Gloeothece verrucosa PCC 7822: one gene and its partner. Each later gene encodes a partner of the first gene's protein in a complex. Links are inferred from orthologs where the notes say so. Each region holds a gene or a part of one and is shown in the gene's direction. Other genes may lie near its edges.

Evidence for each region. Proteins that work in one complex are often made in the same cells at the same time.
Region 2: the proteins of tsaE (region 1) and tsaD are in contact, whole or in part, in a crystal structure (PDB 6N9A), measured with the Thermotoga maritima proteins. The link is inferred for Gloeothece verrucosa PCC 7822 from one-to-one orthologs. Residues at the interface, in WP_004082108.1 of Thermotoga maritima: Leu37, Gly38, Lys46, Lys57, Val59, Lys60, Ser61, Thr63, Phe64, Thr65, Leu66, Met67, Val69, Pro71, Tyr82, Arg83, Leu84, Asp86, Asp88, Phe89, Asp93, Ile128, Asp130, Glu131, Arg134; in WP_004082750.1 of Thermotoga maritima: Cys10, Asp11, Arg49, His50, Leu82, Gly84, Gly135, Gly136, Glu154, Thr155, Leu156, Asp157, Asp158, Ser159, Glu162, Asp165, Lys166, Arg169, Leu170, Tyr175, Lys213, Thr214, Leu217, Tyr218, Gln221, Arg222, Asn324.

What each region holds. Positions count from the first base shown.
Region 1 is NC_014501.1:5,161,388-5,168,739, reverse strand. What follows is about bases 1,840-4,612. They hold tsaE (tRNA (adenosine(37)-N6)-threonylcarbamoyltransferase complex ATPase subunit type 1 TsaE), read left to right. Parts: upstream 1,840-2,877; coding sequence 2,878-3,348; downstream 3,349-4,612. Other genes in these bases: rimK (30S ribosomal protein S6--L-glutamate ligase), read left to right, coding at 4,470-4,612; CYAN7822_RS23230 (c-type cytochrome), read left to right, coding at 3,911-4,228; petG (cytochrome b6-f complex subunit V), read right to left, coding at 3,483-3,599; CYAN7822_RS23245 (gluconeogenesis factor YvcK family protein), read left to right, coding at 1,840-2,848. Outside these bases: CYAN7822_RS23255 (DUF1823 family protein), read right to left, coding at 1-301; CYAN7822_RS23250 (DMT family transporter), read left to right, coding at 414-1,334; more of CYAN7822_RS23245, read left to right, coding at 1,454-1,839; more of rimK, read left to right, coding at 4,613-5,375; CYAN7822_RS23220 (succinylglutamate desuccinylase/aspartoacylase family protein), read left to right, coding at 5,379-6,341; CYAN7822_RS23215 (hypothetical protein), read right to left, coding at 6,412-7,326. UniProt on the Escherichia coli protein: Required for the formation of a threonylcarbamoyl group on adenosine at position 37 (t(6)A37) in tRNAs that read codons beginning with adenine.
Region 2 is NC_014501.1:3,501,826-3,509,273, forward strand. What follows is about bases 2,163-5,031. They hold tsaD (tRNA (adenosine(37)-N6)-threonylcarbamoyltransferase complex transferase subunit TsaD), read left to right. Parts: upstream 2,163-3,011; coding sequence 3,012-4,052; downstream 4,053-5,031. Other genes in these bases: psaJ (photosystem I reaction center subunit IX), read right to left, coding at 2,205-2,324; CYAN7822_RS15390 (photosystem I reaction center protein PsaF subunit III), read right to left, coding at 2,377-2,865; CYAN7822_RS15400 (hypothetical protein), read left to right, coding at 4,130-4,915. Also shown: CYAN7822_RS15370 (DUF433 domain-containing protein), read left to right, coding at 1-547; CYAN7822_RS15375 (PIN-like domain-containing protein), read left to right, coding at 544-984; CYAN7822_RS15380 (DMT family transporter), read right to left, coding at 981-1,892; CYAN7822_RS15405 (MnhB domain-containing protein), read left to right, coding at 5,096-6,886; CYAN7822_RS15410 (ribonuclease Z), read left to right, coding at 6,982-7,448.

The sequences.
Region 1 (7,352 bases):
GGGTAAATTCTCCAATTTTATAACCTTTAAATCCTAATTTTTCCTTTAACAATTGCTTATTGGCTTGAGGAATAGAACGAGTTAATTTCATGGTGGGAGGACGATGTGCAATAAAATCAGGCGGTTCAGGATAGTCTTGTTTCCAATCTTCAGATACCTGACTATTATTCCAAGTTTGAGTAGATTCGTCATAGCGATAACCCAGATAATACCAGACTAATTGATTGACGAGATCATCCTCAATTTGTTCGTTAAGAATTGCCCAAATGGTATCGGTATTTAAAGGAGGTAATTCTGTCATGGTTACTTCAAAAAAAATGCCAATGATTAAAATTTGCCCATTAACTTAATTTAAAACTCTAAAAGATTTCTTTACAATAGTAGAGTTTTAAGGATAGAAGCTCTCTCAAGCAATGAGAATAATCAATAAAATTCAAGAATCGAAAGTCGGAATGATTTTAGCATTAGGTGTTTTAGCTATCTCCACAGCCGCAATATTTATTCGCCTTTGTTTTGAGATAGCCGGAGTACAAGGAGTAGGGTTTAGTTTGTTTTTAGCCGCATCTCGTTTAATCATAGCCGCTACTATCTTACTGCCCAGATGGCCCAATTTAAAATACACTCAGGAAAACAGAAGTGCTACTTATTATGCCTGTGGTGCAGGATGTTGTCTAGCCTTGCATTTCGCTACCTGGATCACCTCCTTATCTTTCACCTCCATTGCCACTTCTACGACTCTAGTCACCACAACGCCGGTGTGGATCTCCTTGTTATCTTGGTGGTGGTTTGGAGAAAAGTTGACCAAGCCTATGATAAGAGGGATAACCATTGCCCTAGTTGGGGGAATATTAATTACGCTAGGAGATGGGAGTATAGGAGGAGAAAATAATAACCCTTTATTAGGAGATTTTCTGGCTTTGATCGGGGCGTGGATGGCAAGCTTATATTTATTATTAGGACGAGAAGCTCAACGCTTTGGGTTTAGTGTGGGCAATTATATTTTAATTGCTTATAGTAGTGCCGCTTTATTACTTCTTCCCTTTCCGTTATTAATGGGGACAAGTTATTTAGGATATCCAAAAGAGGTTTATTTATATGTTTTACTTATGGCAATCTTTTCGCAATTAATTGGTCATACGACTCTCAATTGGGCGGTGCGTTCGATTTCTCCTACTTTGGTTGCCTTAGCGATTTTGTTTGAACCTGTGGGTTCAAGCGTTTTTGGCTGGATAATTTTTGGAGAACTTCCCCCCCAGTTAGTCATATTAGGAGGAGTAGTGGTATTAATAGGAGTAGCTATTGCCATCATAGCTAAAACCGAAAATAGAGAGTAGGTAACAAAGACAATGAAAACTTAGTTTACAATAGTCCAATTAAATAAAATTCTCGCTCAAAGCGTGCAGACTTGTTTAAATTCTGTCAAGATAATAATTTAATTTACAGGTTATCGGCTATGTCTATCAGTCCACTCAAAGAAGCCTTACGCAGACTCAACTCAGAAAAAAGCCGGTTAGCCACCATGCGTCAACGAACTCCCAAGCGAGTTAACCGATGGTTTAAGTGGTTATCGCCGGGATTGTTTATTAAACGCTGGCTACTAATTAGTTTAGGGGGTGTTTTCCTGACGATTTTAGGAATAGCCATTTGGGTGAAATTGACCCCTATTAATCGCTTCATAGAATTAGTAAGCCAACTTGTGACAACGCTGGCTAATATTATCCCGAATTCAGTATCCGGTCCCTTGGCGGTGGGAATAGGATTATTCTTGCTGCTATGGGGTCAAAGTCGAACGGTAGGTTCAATTACAGAAGTTCTACAACCCGAAGGAGACCAAGAATTAGTAGATGTTCTTTTAGCCCATCGACGACTTAACCGAGGTCCGAAAATAGTCGCCATTGGAGGGGGAACCGGTCTATCCACTTTACTGAGGGGAATTAAACACTATAGTTCCAATATTACCGCCATTGTGACTGTAGCTGATGATGGGGGATCGTCAGGGCGACTGCGGCGAGAAATGGGAATTTTGCCGCCTGGGGATATTCGCAACTGTATCGCGGCTTTAGCTGATGAGGAAAAATTACTGACAGAACTGTTTCAATATCGTTTTCAAGCCGGAGATGGATTAAGTGGTCATAGTTTTGGTAATTTATTTCTGACGGCGATGGGGGAAATCACCGGCGATTTAGAAAGGGCGATCACAGCAAGTTCTAAAGTATTAGCCATTCGAGGAAAAGTTTTACCCGCCACTTTAGCAGATGTGAGTTTGTGGGCCCGCTTGAGTGATGGGCGACTCATTGAAGGAGAATCTCATATTACCGAAGCTGGCGGAAAAATTGAGGAAATTGGTTGTACACCTTCAAAACCTGCCGCTTTACCGGCTGCGATTAAAGCGATTGAAGAAGCAGATTATATTATTATTGGGCCCGGCAGTCTCTATACTAGCGTTATTCCTAATTTATTAGTGCCAGAAATTACCAAAGCCTTAGCAAAATCTAAAGCGCCTCGGATCTATGTTTGTAACATTATGACTCAACCCGGAGAAACCCAAGGCTATACAGTGGCCGATCATATTCGGGCCATAGATCAAGTTTCTCATCAACGGATTTTTGACGTGGTTTTAGCACAAAAAATTGCTCCCTCTCCTGAGTCGTTAAAACGTTATGCCCAAGAAAACTGCCATCCGGTCTTTTTAGATCGCGAAGATGTATCTGATCTCGGTTGTCGTGTAATTTTAGCGAATGTCATGGATGAAGATGAAAAAACCGGCTATGTTCGTCATGATCCCTATCGATTAGCTAGAGTTTTGATGCGATGGTATAGCCGCAAAGAAAATCGTAAAATAAGTTAATCGGAAAGGGACTTAATGACTAATAACAAATGACTTTAATAATGACTTTGCCTGATTCAACAGCCACCTACCATTTAGGAAAAAAACTCGGCGAAAACCTGCCGCCGCTTAGCGTGGTCTTGCTTTTTGGGGATTTAGGCGCTGGAAAAACGACTTTAGTTCAAGGAATAGGAGAAGGTTTAGCTATTGAAGAACCCATTGTTAGTCCTACTTTTACCCTTATTAATGAATATCATGAAGGGCGTTTACCTTTGTACCATTTCGATTTATACCGCTTACAATCTGAAGAAATTAAGTCTCTTTATCTCGAACTTTACTGGGATGCTGTAGAAGTTCCCCCAGGAATTATGGCTATAGAATGGGCACAACGTTTACCCCGTAAACCCCCAAATTATCTTGAACTTCAGTTAACTTATCTCCCAGAACAAGGTCGTCAGGTTCAAATACAATTAGTGGGGAAATGGGAATTTAATTTAGATTTACTAAAACTTTCGGCTTGAAGGCTTTAGGGTTGGCCCAAACCGTTGATATTTTCCGAAAATACCCTTAAAAAAGTCTTATTTTTGAGCGGGGGCAGAAGATAGCCGCTATATAATCTGCCATATGCCCCAAGATAATTGGTAAATTAACTCCCTTAATCAAGGTTTAGTTGATTACCACGTTTGTACTGTAAATAAGCGGCTACAAATAAACCAGCTAAGGTCACAGGGACTAAACCGATTACCAGACCGAGAACCAAAGGTTCAATCACGATGCCTCTCCTTTATTTGAAGATTAATATTTCAAAATATATCCTACCTTATCCACTGCCTTATTTAATACTCCTCCTCTTTCTCCAGAGTTACATATCATTTTCTTGTAAAAAAGTCAATAAACTTAATAAAAAATTACAAAAATATAAAATTCTTAGGAAAACTGTTACATCAACTTAATTTAAGTAGCTTTTGTGATCAAAAACGTTGCAAAATGTAAAGAGCAAGGACAGCATTGATAGATAAATGACCAGTGGATAGCCAGTTAACTCAACCCAAAGTATTAGTTTCTCGCCTCATCATCGCCGTAATAGCGATTGGTGCAATTGTTGCAGTCATTTTTTTGGGTTTATATATCAGTCGAGTTTATGATCCTTACGTTCAGGAAGTTCTTTCTTTAAAGGGAGACCTCGCCAGAGGATATGAAATTTTTCAAATCAACTGTGCCGGATGTCACGGACAACAAGCAGATGGCAGTGTAGGGCCTAGTCTGCATCACGTTCCCAAGCGCAAATCAAAAGTCCGACTCATCGAACAAGTTATTAGTGGAGACACCCCCCCCATGCCCAAATTTCAACCTTCTCCTCAAGAAATGGCTGATTTATTGAATTACTTGGAACGATTGTAATAAAAAAAGCCAAGCAAGGAAGACTACTGGGTTTTTAAGTGATTAATTCCCCTAGCCACTATAATCTAATTTATGACAATTAATAGTTTTAATAAGTATAAAAAGTGTTTTCTTCCTTAATTAATTGTTAAATCTTTTTTATTCGTCTCCTAGCTCGCTGATTGTAGGTAACTCTTTCAAAGCGAGCGAGATTAAAGACCGTTAAAATTGTACAATTTGCCTGATGAACGGAGGATTGTCGATGAAAATTGCAATTTTATCCCAAGATCCCTCCCTGTACTCAACAAAACGGCTCAAAGAAGCTGGAGAAATGCAGGGACATGAAATGCGAGTGATCAATTATCTGCGTTGTTATATGAATATAACCTCTCACAATCCTACAGTGGTTTACAATGGCAAACCCTTAGAAAATTTTGATGCGGTTATCCCTCGCATTGGCGCTTCAAGAACCTTTTACGGCACCGCAGTGGTGAGACAATTTGAAGTGATAGGGGTGTTTAGTGCCAATGAATCCCAGGCCATTTCTCGTTCGCGCGATAAATTACGCTGCTTACAAATTTTGGCTCGAGAAGGAATAGGGTTACCGGTGACGGGGTTTGCTCACGCCACAGAAGATATTGATGGACTACTGGAGACGGTTGGCGGTGCGCCAGTGGTGATTAAACTCTTAGAAGGAACTCAAGGAATAGGGGTGGTTTTAGCAGAAACAAAACAAGCGGCTAAATCAGTGATCGAAGCGTTTCGCGGCTTAGAGGCAAATATTTTAGTACAAGAATATATCAAAGAAGCCGCCGGGGTAGACCTGCGCTGTTTTGTGGTAGGAGGAAAAGTGATCGCCGCCATGAAACGCCAAGGCGCAGAAGGAGAATTTCGCTCAAATTTACATCGAGGCGGTAAAGCTGAACAAGTTAAATTAACCCCAGAAGAACGCAGTACAGCCATTAGAGCGGCAAAAGCGATGGGTTTAAGGGTAGCTGGTGTAGATTTGTTGCGCTCAAATCATGGTCCGGTGGTGATGGAAGTGAATTCTTCACCCGGACTAGAAGGAATTGAAAAAGCCACCGGTATTGATGTGGCCGGAAAAATCATCGACTTTGTGGCCAGAAATGCTGAAAACGGTTCGACCCGCGATCGCATACAATATTAAGTTATGGTTAAAGAAAAGTTGACAGATCATACAATTGTGATTGCTGAGAGTGCGATCGCGCCAGGTAAACGACGGCGCTTAGACATTCCTGTCAGTCGTTTACCCACTCAAACCTCAATTTCGTTACCCGTGATCGTGCTGAATGGACAAAAACCCGGTCCGCGACTGTGGTTAAGTGCAGCCATTCATGGAGACGAAATTAATGGAGTAGAAATCATCCGTCAAGTCTTAGAAAAAATACAACCGAAACAGTTACAGGGAACCTTATTAGCGGTTCCTGTGGTGAATGTATTTGGCTTTATCGAACAATCTCGCTATTTACCGGATCGCCGCGATTTAAATCGTTCTTTTCCGGGGGCTAATAATGGTTCGTTAGCCTCGAGGTTAGCTTATTTATTTATGAAAGAAATTGTTAACAATAGCACTCACGGAATTGATTTACATACGGCGGCTTCACCTCGGATTAATTTACCGCAAATAAGAGCTAATTTAGAAGACGAACACACTCAACTTTTTGCTAAAGCATTTGGCGCACCTTTGATGATTCATGCCACTACTCGGGATGGTTCGCTGCGACAAGCCGCCAGTCAAAAAGGAATTCCTATTTTACTGTATGAAGCCGGCGAGGCTTTGCGATTTGATGGAGAAGCCATTCGCATTGGCGTAGAAGGAATTATGCGGGTCATGGAATATTTAGGGATGTATTCTTTTTTTTTAAGCGCTACAGATATCTCTTTAGAAGTTGAAGAAACGAAATGGGTTAGGGCATCTCGCGGAGGAATTTTGCATTTAAATATTCAATTAGGACAGCGAGTACAGAAAAAACAATTGTTAGGGTTTATTACTGATGCCTTCGGGGATACAGAACTTAAAGTTTATTCGCCCATTAATGGGATGGTGATTAGTTATACTCAAAATCCTTTAGTTCATCAAGGGGATGGTATTGTTCATTTAGCTGTTATTTAATAAAGAAAAGGGAATCAAAGCTAAAACACATCTAAATTTTAGAGTCTCAAAAAGCCATCCCCGTTACGGCTTAATACTGTGGAATTGGAATCTTGCTGAGAAATAATTGGTTAGTCTGAGGATCACGATCATACATATGTATAACAGGAGCAATCCGACCATCAACTATAACTTTGTCATCCTGAATTTCCCAAGCCTCCTTATGATCTGCACACAAGGTGAGGACGGAACCACTCTTCAAATTATGTCTCACGACTTGGTTACTTGGAAAATCATGGTTAATCACCTTATTGAATACTGCTTGATCAATAATGTTACGAGGATGGAATTGAGTCTCTAGCGTCATTAATTCAATGAGTTGTGTCATAAGAGCATTTTCTCCTAATATGGTTCCTGCACAGAGAGCAGCTTTTCCAGCCACTTCTTCAAGACCTTTTTTTCCATAGACCATACTAAACCATTGACTATCTAGATTTTTTTGTCCATAATAACGGCTTGCTTGTTCAAAAACATGAAGCTTAGTAGAGTCTAAATTATGGAAGGGAGAAGCTTGAAAGATAACGTCACGTACATCTGAAGTCATCACCATTCGATAACTGGAGTTCACCTTAAGAAATGTATGGTAAGCAAACCATCGACCTACAATTGGATGTATCCAATGGGCAAGAGTATGCCTATAATCGTTCTCTAATGAGACACGATCAGCACCTGAACTTAGTCGCATCAAAACTTGCAGTCCCAAAATTTTTGCGTAATAGACGAGATTTAAGAGCTTTGAGCTAGTAACCCACTTCCACACATTTTCCACTGGTATCAGAGTAATATTATGTTCTACAGCTACCTTGGCAAACTCATTCCCTAACGCATTAATAAAAACAACAACATCAACTTTATCTGGATGACAATGTTGACGAATTGATACAACAAACCTATAGAAATCATCAAACTTAGAGTTTGTTGCATAACCCATTATTAAGTCTTTCATTCTAGGGCACTCCAAAATCAGTCGCT
Region 2 (7,448 bases), 1.7 Mb from region 1 along the record:
TTCTATTCCTAAAAATAAGCCTCGACTGCTTTCCTTTACTAATCTGATTGAAGTCCATGTTTTAAGAGCAATTCGTACAGAGCATGAAATTCTATTAGATAAAGTACGATCTGCCCTTGACTTTATTGATGAGCAGTTTAAAATTCCTCATCCCCTAGCACAAGAGCGTTTTCGTACTGATGGAGTAGACTTATTTATCGAAAAATATGGTTCTCTCATTAATGCTTCTACAAAAGAAATGATAGAACTTGAAAAATCCCTCGATACTCATCTAAAACGTATAGAAACTGATGAAAAAGGATTAGGAATTAAATTATATCCTTTTACTCGTTCTCCCGAAGAAGATAATCCTCGTATTCTCGTGTTTGATCCTCGAATTGCCTTTGGCCGTTTAGTGATCGATGGAACTGGTATTCCTACAAGTAATTTAGCAGAACGTTATCGTGCTGGTGATTCTATTGAGGATCTGGCGTATGATTATGACTGCGATAGTCGCTCGATTAAAGAAGCGATTGATTATGAACTTCAACTGCCTGCTGCTGCATGAAAGAAGAAAAACAGATCACCTTTTTTATTGATCGATGTTTAGGAAAAAAGCACATTGCAGAAGCACTTCGTAAAGCCGGCATTACCGTTGAAATTCATGATGATCATTTTGAAAATAATGCTCAAGATGTTGAATGGTTACCTGAAGTAGGAAAAAAAGGGTGGGTAGTCCTGACGAAAGATGCCAAGATTGGCAAAAATAACACAGAACAATTGGCAGTTGCTTATGCTGGTATAAAAATGTTTGCCCTAGCGTCGCAAAACTTATCGGGGCCGGATATGGCTCAAATATTTTTAGCAACAATCGTCAAAATGCAAGAATTTGTCCGCCAAAATCCCGCCCCATTTATTGCTAAAGTATACCGTGATGGACGTATTGATATGTATAAAGATGCCGAAAAACTCAAAGAGAAAATGCTTAAAGAAGACTCTTATTAAGCAAATAAAATCGCAATTCCAGCAAGGGCAATTAAAACCCCAACCAATGCCCTCAAAGTAATTTTATCTCCCATCCAAGCCGCCAAGGGTAAAACAAATAACGGACTCGTAGAAGTCAGAGTTTGTGCAATCCCCGTAGGCGCAAACTTTAAAGACATTTGTTGTAACCAAATTCCTAAAAAGGTACTTCCAAAAGCCGTTAAAGCAATAATCCCTATCAAGCGAAAAGACCAAGCTATCTGAGCAGTTTTATCTCGGGTTTGAGGACGAATTAACAATAGGAAAAAAGCGATGAGTGTACCTGCAATTAGCCGAATCAGGGTACTCCATAAAGGGGTAATGTCTGATTGTACCAAAGCCAAACGCGACAAAACTGCCCCAATTGCTTGACCCATAGCGGCTAAACCTGCCCAAATTATCCCCCTAAACGGATGAGGACTACTCACCACCGTTGCCGGTGTGCGTTCACTAATCACCCAAGCTATCCCTAATAGGGTTAATAAAATACCACACCAATCAGCAAAGCTTAGAGACTCTCCTAAAAAAACCAAAGCTAAAATAGCCGCCAAAGGAGGCGCTAAGGTTTCGATTAATAGGGTTCTTCTAGCTCCTAAAGAATTAAGTGCCGTAAAATAGGCAGTATCTCCTAAACCAATGCCAATAACACCACTAATGAAGAGAATACTAACCGGCATCAGAGGAAGGCTAGGAAAGGGTTGACGGGTTAACACTAAAGTAAGACTGATAAAAGAGATCGCCATCACCCCTTTAGCAAAATTCAGCAGGAGGGGGGGAATGGTTCGTCCGAGGACGACAAAAACAACCGATGTAGCAGCCCATAAAAAAGCCGCACTTAAAGCCGCTATTTCTCCTTTATATTGATCAATGGGGAATTCCATCACAGTCATGAGAGGGGTTAGGGGAAGATAAAAAACAAACGATGTTTATCTTAACCCATTGGTTATTATTGATCACGGTTCCCAATCAATCATGATAGTAAGTGCTTTAATTTTCTTGATTTCCACCAATCGAAAGCGTAATTCAAAAAGCGCAAAATATTAAATTTTTTTGGTCATATAATGTTTTATCCATCAGAGTGATTAGGGGGTGATAAAAAACCAACAATGTTTAATTTTAACTGATTGCTTATTATTCATCACCGTCCTAATCACTAATTCTTATCCTTTTGAGTCGATGGCTATTAGACCCATCCTACTGTTTTATCCTAAAGGATAGAACAAAAGATCGGGATAAAAACGGTTAATTTCAATTAAAAGTCCGGCTGTAAAGGTCAACAAAGCCATCAGTAAAACCGGTGCAGAAGATAAAAATTTAGCCATGAATAGTTCTCCAAACAACAAATTTCAACAAGTAGTTACTAAATCCTCGATCTTAGCGAGGAGAAACAGGTACATCTTTGACAACCAATTTGCCAGAAGTATATTCTCCTAACGCTGCCAAAGGCCAAGCCGCAGCCGCAAGCATTTTGCTAATGGCTAAAGGAACATCAATGATAATTTCCTTCAATTCTGGATCTTTACCTTTTTGAATCTCAATTAGGTAAGAACGTCCAGCCCAACCGATCCAACCAGCGATATAAAGGAATAAAACGCTAGGAACAAGGAAATCACCAGCATGAGTCAAACGACCATCAACAATTAAATGAGGATATCCGTTCTCATCGCAGAGGGCTTCAGCATAACGTTCAGCCCGCTTTTGACCGGATTGAGGATCAGCAGTGGTATTGCGGAAAGACTTTGCTTTGGTCTGAAAAGTGGCAGATTCACTACAGGGGGTTAAATTAGCAAAATCTGCTGACGCTGGCGGCGCAAAAGTGAACCAAACGCTTAAAACCAAAATAAGAGCCAAAAATCGTCGCATAAATTGTTTCCTTTTGTTACAAAAAGTTAAGTTTTTTGTCCAGAAAGGGAGGACTTAGTGGTACACCGATGCAATATTACTCTGACAGGTTGCCCGAGTAAAGTTTACATTACAAAAAGTAGTCTTTTGAATCAAACTAGCAGAGAATGGCAACGATCTTATCAATTGAAACAAGTTGTGACGAAACGGCGGTTGCAATCGTAAACAATCGTAACATTTATAGCAATATTGTCGCCTCTCAAATTGACCTGCATCGAACTTATGGCGGGGTTGTTCCAGAGGTAGCATCCCGTCAACATCTAGAAACCATTAATCTTTGTATTGAACAGGCATTATCAGAAGCCGCCTTAGACTGGGAGCAAATTGATGCGATCGCGGCAACAGTAGCACCGGGTTTAGTGGGGGCGTTAATGGTGGGGGTAAGTGCCGCCAAAACCCTAGCCATTTTATATCAAAAACCTTTTCTAGGGGTTCATCATCTCGAAGGACATATTTATGCCTCTTACCTCAGTGAAGCCCAATTACAGCCGCCTTTTTTATGTTTATTGGTATCTGGAGGACATACCAGTCTAATCTATGTCAAAGATTGTGGAGTCTATGAAATGTTAGGTACTACGCGAGATGACGCAGCCGGAGAAGCTTTTGATAAAGTGGCGCGGCAACTAAAATTAAGTTATCCAGGTGGACCCATTATTGATCGCATGGCCCAGACTGGCAATAGTCAAGCCTTTGCTTTACCAGAGGGTAGAGTTTCCTTACCCACAGGCGGATATCACCCCTATGATTCAAGTTTTAGCGGCTTAAAAACTGCTGTATTGCGCTTAGTTCAAAAATTAGAACAAGAAAATCAATCTTTGCCCATTAATGATTTAGCCGCCAGTTTTCAGGATACGGTGGCGCGTTCTTTGACTAAAAGAACCATTGCCTGTGCGTTAGACTATGGGTTAAATACTATTGCTGTCGGTGGAGGAGTCGGCGCGAACAGTGGCTTAAGAAAACATCTAACCGCCGCCGCAACTGAACATAATCTGACGGTCTATTTTCCCCCTCTAAAACTCTGTACCGATAATGCGGCTATGATTGGTTGTGCGGCAGCCGATCATTTTAACCGAGGACATATTTCTCCCCTATCTTTGGGTGTTCAATCTCGTTTAGCCATTACTGATGTTATGAAGCTTTATGAGTGAGGAATAATCGAACCTTTACCGAAGAACCAGATAGGGATTAAAAATGCAAATTGTTGAACTAATAAGGAATTAAGTTCATGTTTTTTATCCAGATTTTTCTGCAAGTAAGTTGGCTTATGGCTGATGCGTTTCAAGGAATGACTCAAAAATTTGATTGGGATAAATATATTCAGGATGCTGTCCAATCGACCCAAAATACTCTCGATAGTTTTCGCTCTCATGCCGGACAGACTCTAGACGATTTTTTGTCAAATCCTCAAAATTACCTGAGAGACTTTACCGCCGAAAACTTTCCGGATTTAGGGTCAAAGTTATCCCCCATTACCACAACGCTCACCGACTGGAAAATTTCTATAAGCCAGAAGTTAGAGCAAATTTTATCCAACTATTCAGCCGGTTATATTAACGATTTAGCCCAGAAAAGTCGAATTTTTCTCGAAGATAAATTATCGAGAACTCAAGAGGTTTTGAGTCAATGGAAAACTCATTTAGATCAGGCTTTAAATCCCCTTTTATCAAATCCGCAGCCAACCTTAGATCATTTCGTGAGGGAAATTTCCAATTTTTTAGAGCCAAAGTTAGAGCAAATTAAGTCTTTAATCAGTGATTTTTGGCAATCAGCTAGTCAAGGGATTTTAGAGAACTTGGGTAACCCTAATAACTGGAATGGAGAGACTATAGGTAGAGCCGTTGAAAATGTCTTTTCAAGTATAACTAAGTCAATCTTTTTTATCGTAGAACAATCCATCAAAGGAATTTGGCAAGGGGTTTCTGCTTCTGTCCATGATATTTGGGGAATTATAGCTCTGTTAGTGATTGGACTGTTTATTATTATGATTTTGCGCTGGCAATTTGTTCGCTAATACCTGTAAGCGGCTCTATTCCCCCTTTATCCCCCAAGAGAAAATCTCTGTTATCACGAGCCGGTATGAGCCGCTAATTTAGCCTTGAGAGCGTCAAATTTAAAATCTTTCTCAACAAGTGCAACTATCCCGGGTTCAAATTCGTCTTAGCTGACTGTTCAAATATCATTAAAAGTTTTGATGCCCGATTTTAAGTTATTATTGAAGACGAAAATTACCCAACAGTTTTCGACCAACTCATCTCTAAGCTTTGCTAAAAAATATCACACTTTCTGGCTTTACTTGAGTCTATTTTTTTCGGCTTTTTATAGCCATTTTGCTTTACAAGAAGCTTTTTCCCAAAAATATATTATTCAAGATGATGCTCGTCAACATGTATTTTGGATGGCGCGATTTGTTGACGCAGAATTGTTTCCCAAGGATATTATTGCTGATTACTTTCAAGAATCGGCTCCCATCGGCTATACAAAACTCTATCAATTTTTTGCTCTTTTAGGAATAGACCCCATTCTTTTACATAAATTATTACCGTTCGTTTTAGGACTAATTGCAACTCTTTATATATTTCGGCTAACCCTAGAAATTTTACCCTTACCTTTTGCAGGATTTTCTGCCGCTATTTTCCTTAATCAAAGTTTGTGGACAAGAGATGATTTAGTATCGGCGACACCAGCCGCTTTTGCCGTTCCTTTCTTATGTTGTTTCCTCTATTATTACATCAAAGAAAAAAAATTACAGACTCTTTTTTGTATGGGGCTGCTGGGCTTGTTTTATCCTCAGTGTTTACTTTTAGCGGCTGGATTAGTTGGGCTTCGTTTATTTCGTTTTGGCCAAAGAAAACTTTATTTATCAACTGAAAAGGATGATTATGTATGGATATTGTCTGCGGGTTTAGTTACTTTAATTGTTCTGCTACCTTATCTAATTTATCCGTCTCCTTTTGGAGAAGTTATTACCAAAGTTGAAGCGAAAAAACTACCGGTCTTTAGTTCTAAAGGTTGGTCGGCTTTTTTCAATCCTGAACCGATGCAATACTGGTTTTGTGGGAAACGTAGTGGTTTTATCCCTACCGACTGGTGTCGCCTTTATAGACGAGGTTTTGAATTATTACCTCCTCAAGTCTTTTTATGTTTTCTTCTCCCTGTGGTGCTGCAATTTTTTAAAAAACTCTCTTTTTCCTTAGAATTTTATCCCCAAAAAGGATTATTGATTAGAAATTTTGCCTTGATTTCTTTGGGGTTCTTTTTGCTGGCTCATGCTGTAGCTTTTAAGCTTCATTTGCCCAATCGTTATACAGAACATAGCTTTAAAATAATTTTTGCTGTCGGTGCGGCTATATCTCTAGCCATAGGATTAATAACACTCTTGCACCAACGGTCAGTATTAACTCATAAATTAATCACAACAACTTTTTTATTATTAATTATTATTTACCTGCCGGTAGGCTACCCAATGTTACTGAATGCAAGCGGCTATACTTTTCCTTCAAGTGATTATATCGAGGGAAAATATCCTGAGCTTTATGACTTTCTTAAAAAACAGCAAAAAGATAGTTTAGTTGCTTCTCTAGTTCCTGAAGCCAACAATTTACCCAGTTTTACGCACCGTTCTATTTTAGTGGGAGGAAGTGGGTATGCTCTCCCCTATCATCCAGAATTTTTTGCCGAAATGGAAAAACGAACCATAGCATTAATTCAAGCTCAGTATAGTAGCGATTTTGAAGAGGTATCTAATTTTATCAATCAATATGGGATCGATTTTTGGTTAGTGGATAAATCAGCCTTCACTGAAGAGTATATACAACAAGATGAATGGTTAAAGGCATTTGCTCATCATATTAATCCCCAAGAACTCCTAAATTATAAAAAAACTGCAATTGTGGGAAAATCTCTGGAGAGTTGCGGCGTGATACAAAAAGAGTCGCTAGTATTAATCGATGTCAAATGTCTTATGAGAGTCAATCAATCTTAAGAAAATATTTGCTCAAGGTATTTGAAAACGACTATTTATCCTAAATTCCCTTTATGTGTCAGGATAGGAAAAGGGAAAAAAGGATGTCAACAGTAGTGGAAATTACATTTTTAGGAACCAGTTCAGGAGTTCCAACCCGATCTCGGAACGTATCTAGTGTAGCTTTGCGGCTTCCCCAACGAGGAGAAGTCTGGTTATTTGACTGTGGAGAAGGAACTCAACATCAACTGTTACGCAGCGAGATCAAAACCTCTCAACTGCGACGCATTTTTATCACTCATCTACACGGCGATCATATTTTTGGTTTAATGGGATTACTGGCTAGTTGTGGATTAGCGGGTACTGCTCAACCGGTTGATCTTTATGGTCCAACAGGATTAAAAGACTATATCCAAGCTTGTTCTAAATATTCCTATACTCATTTTGGCAACCGGGTACAGGTTCATACGGTGCAACCGGGTGTAGTCTATGAGGACGAAGAATATACCGTTAGTTGTGGGTTACTAAAGCATCGTATCCCCGCCTATGGCTATCGAATTGCAGAAAAAGACCGGCCAGGACG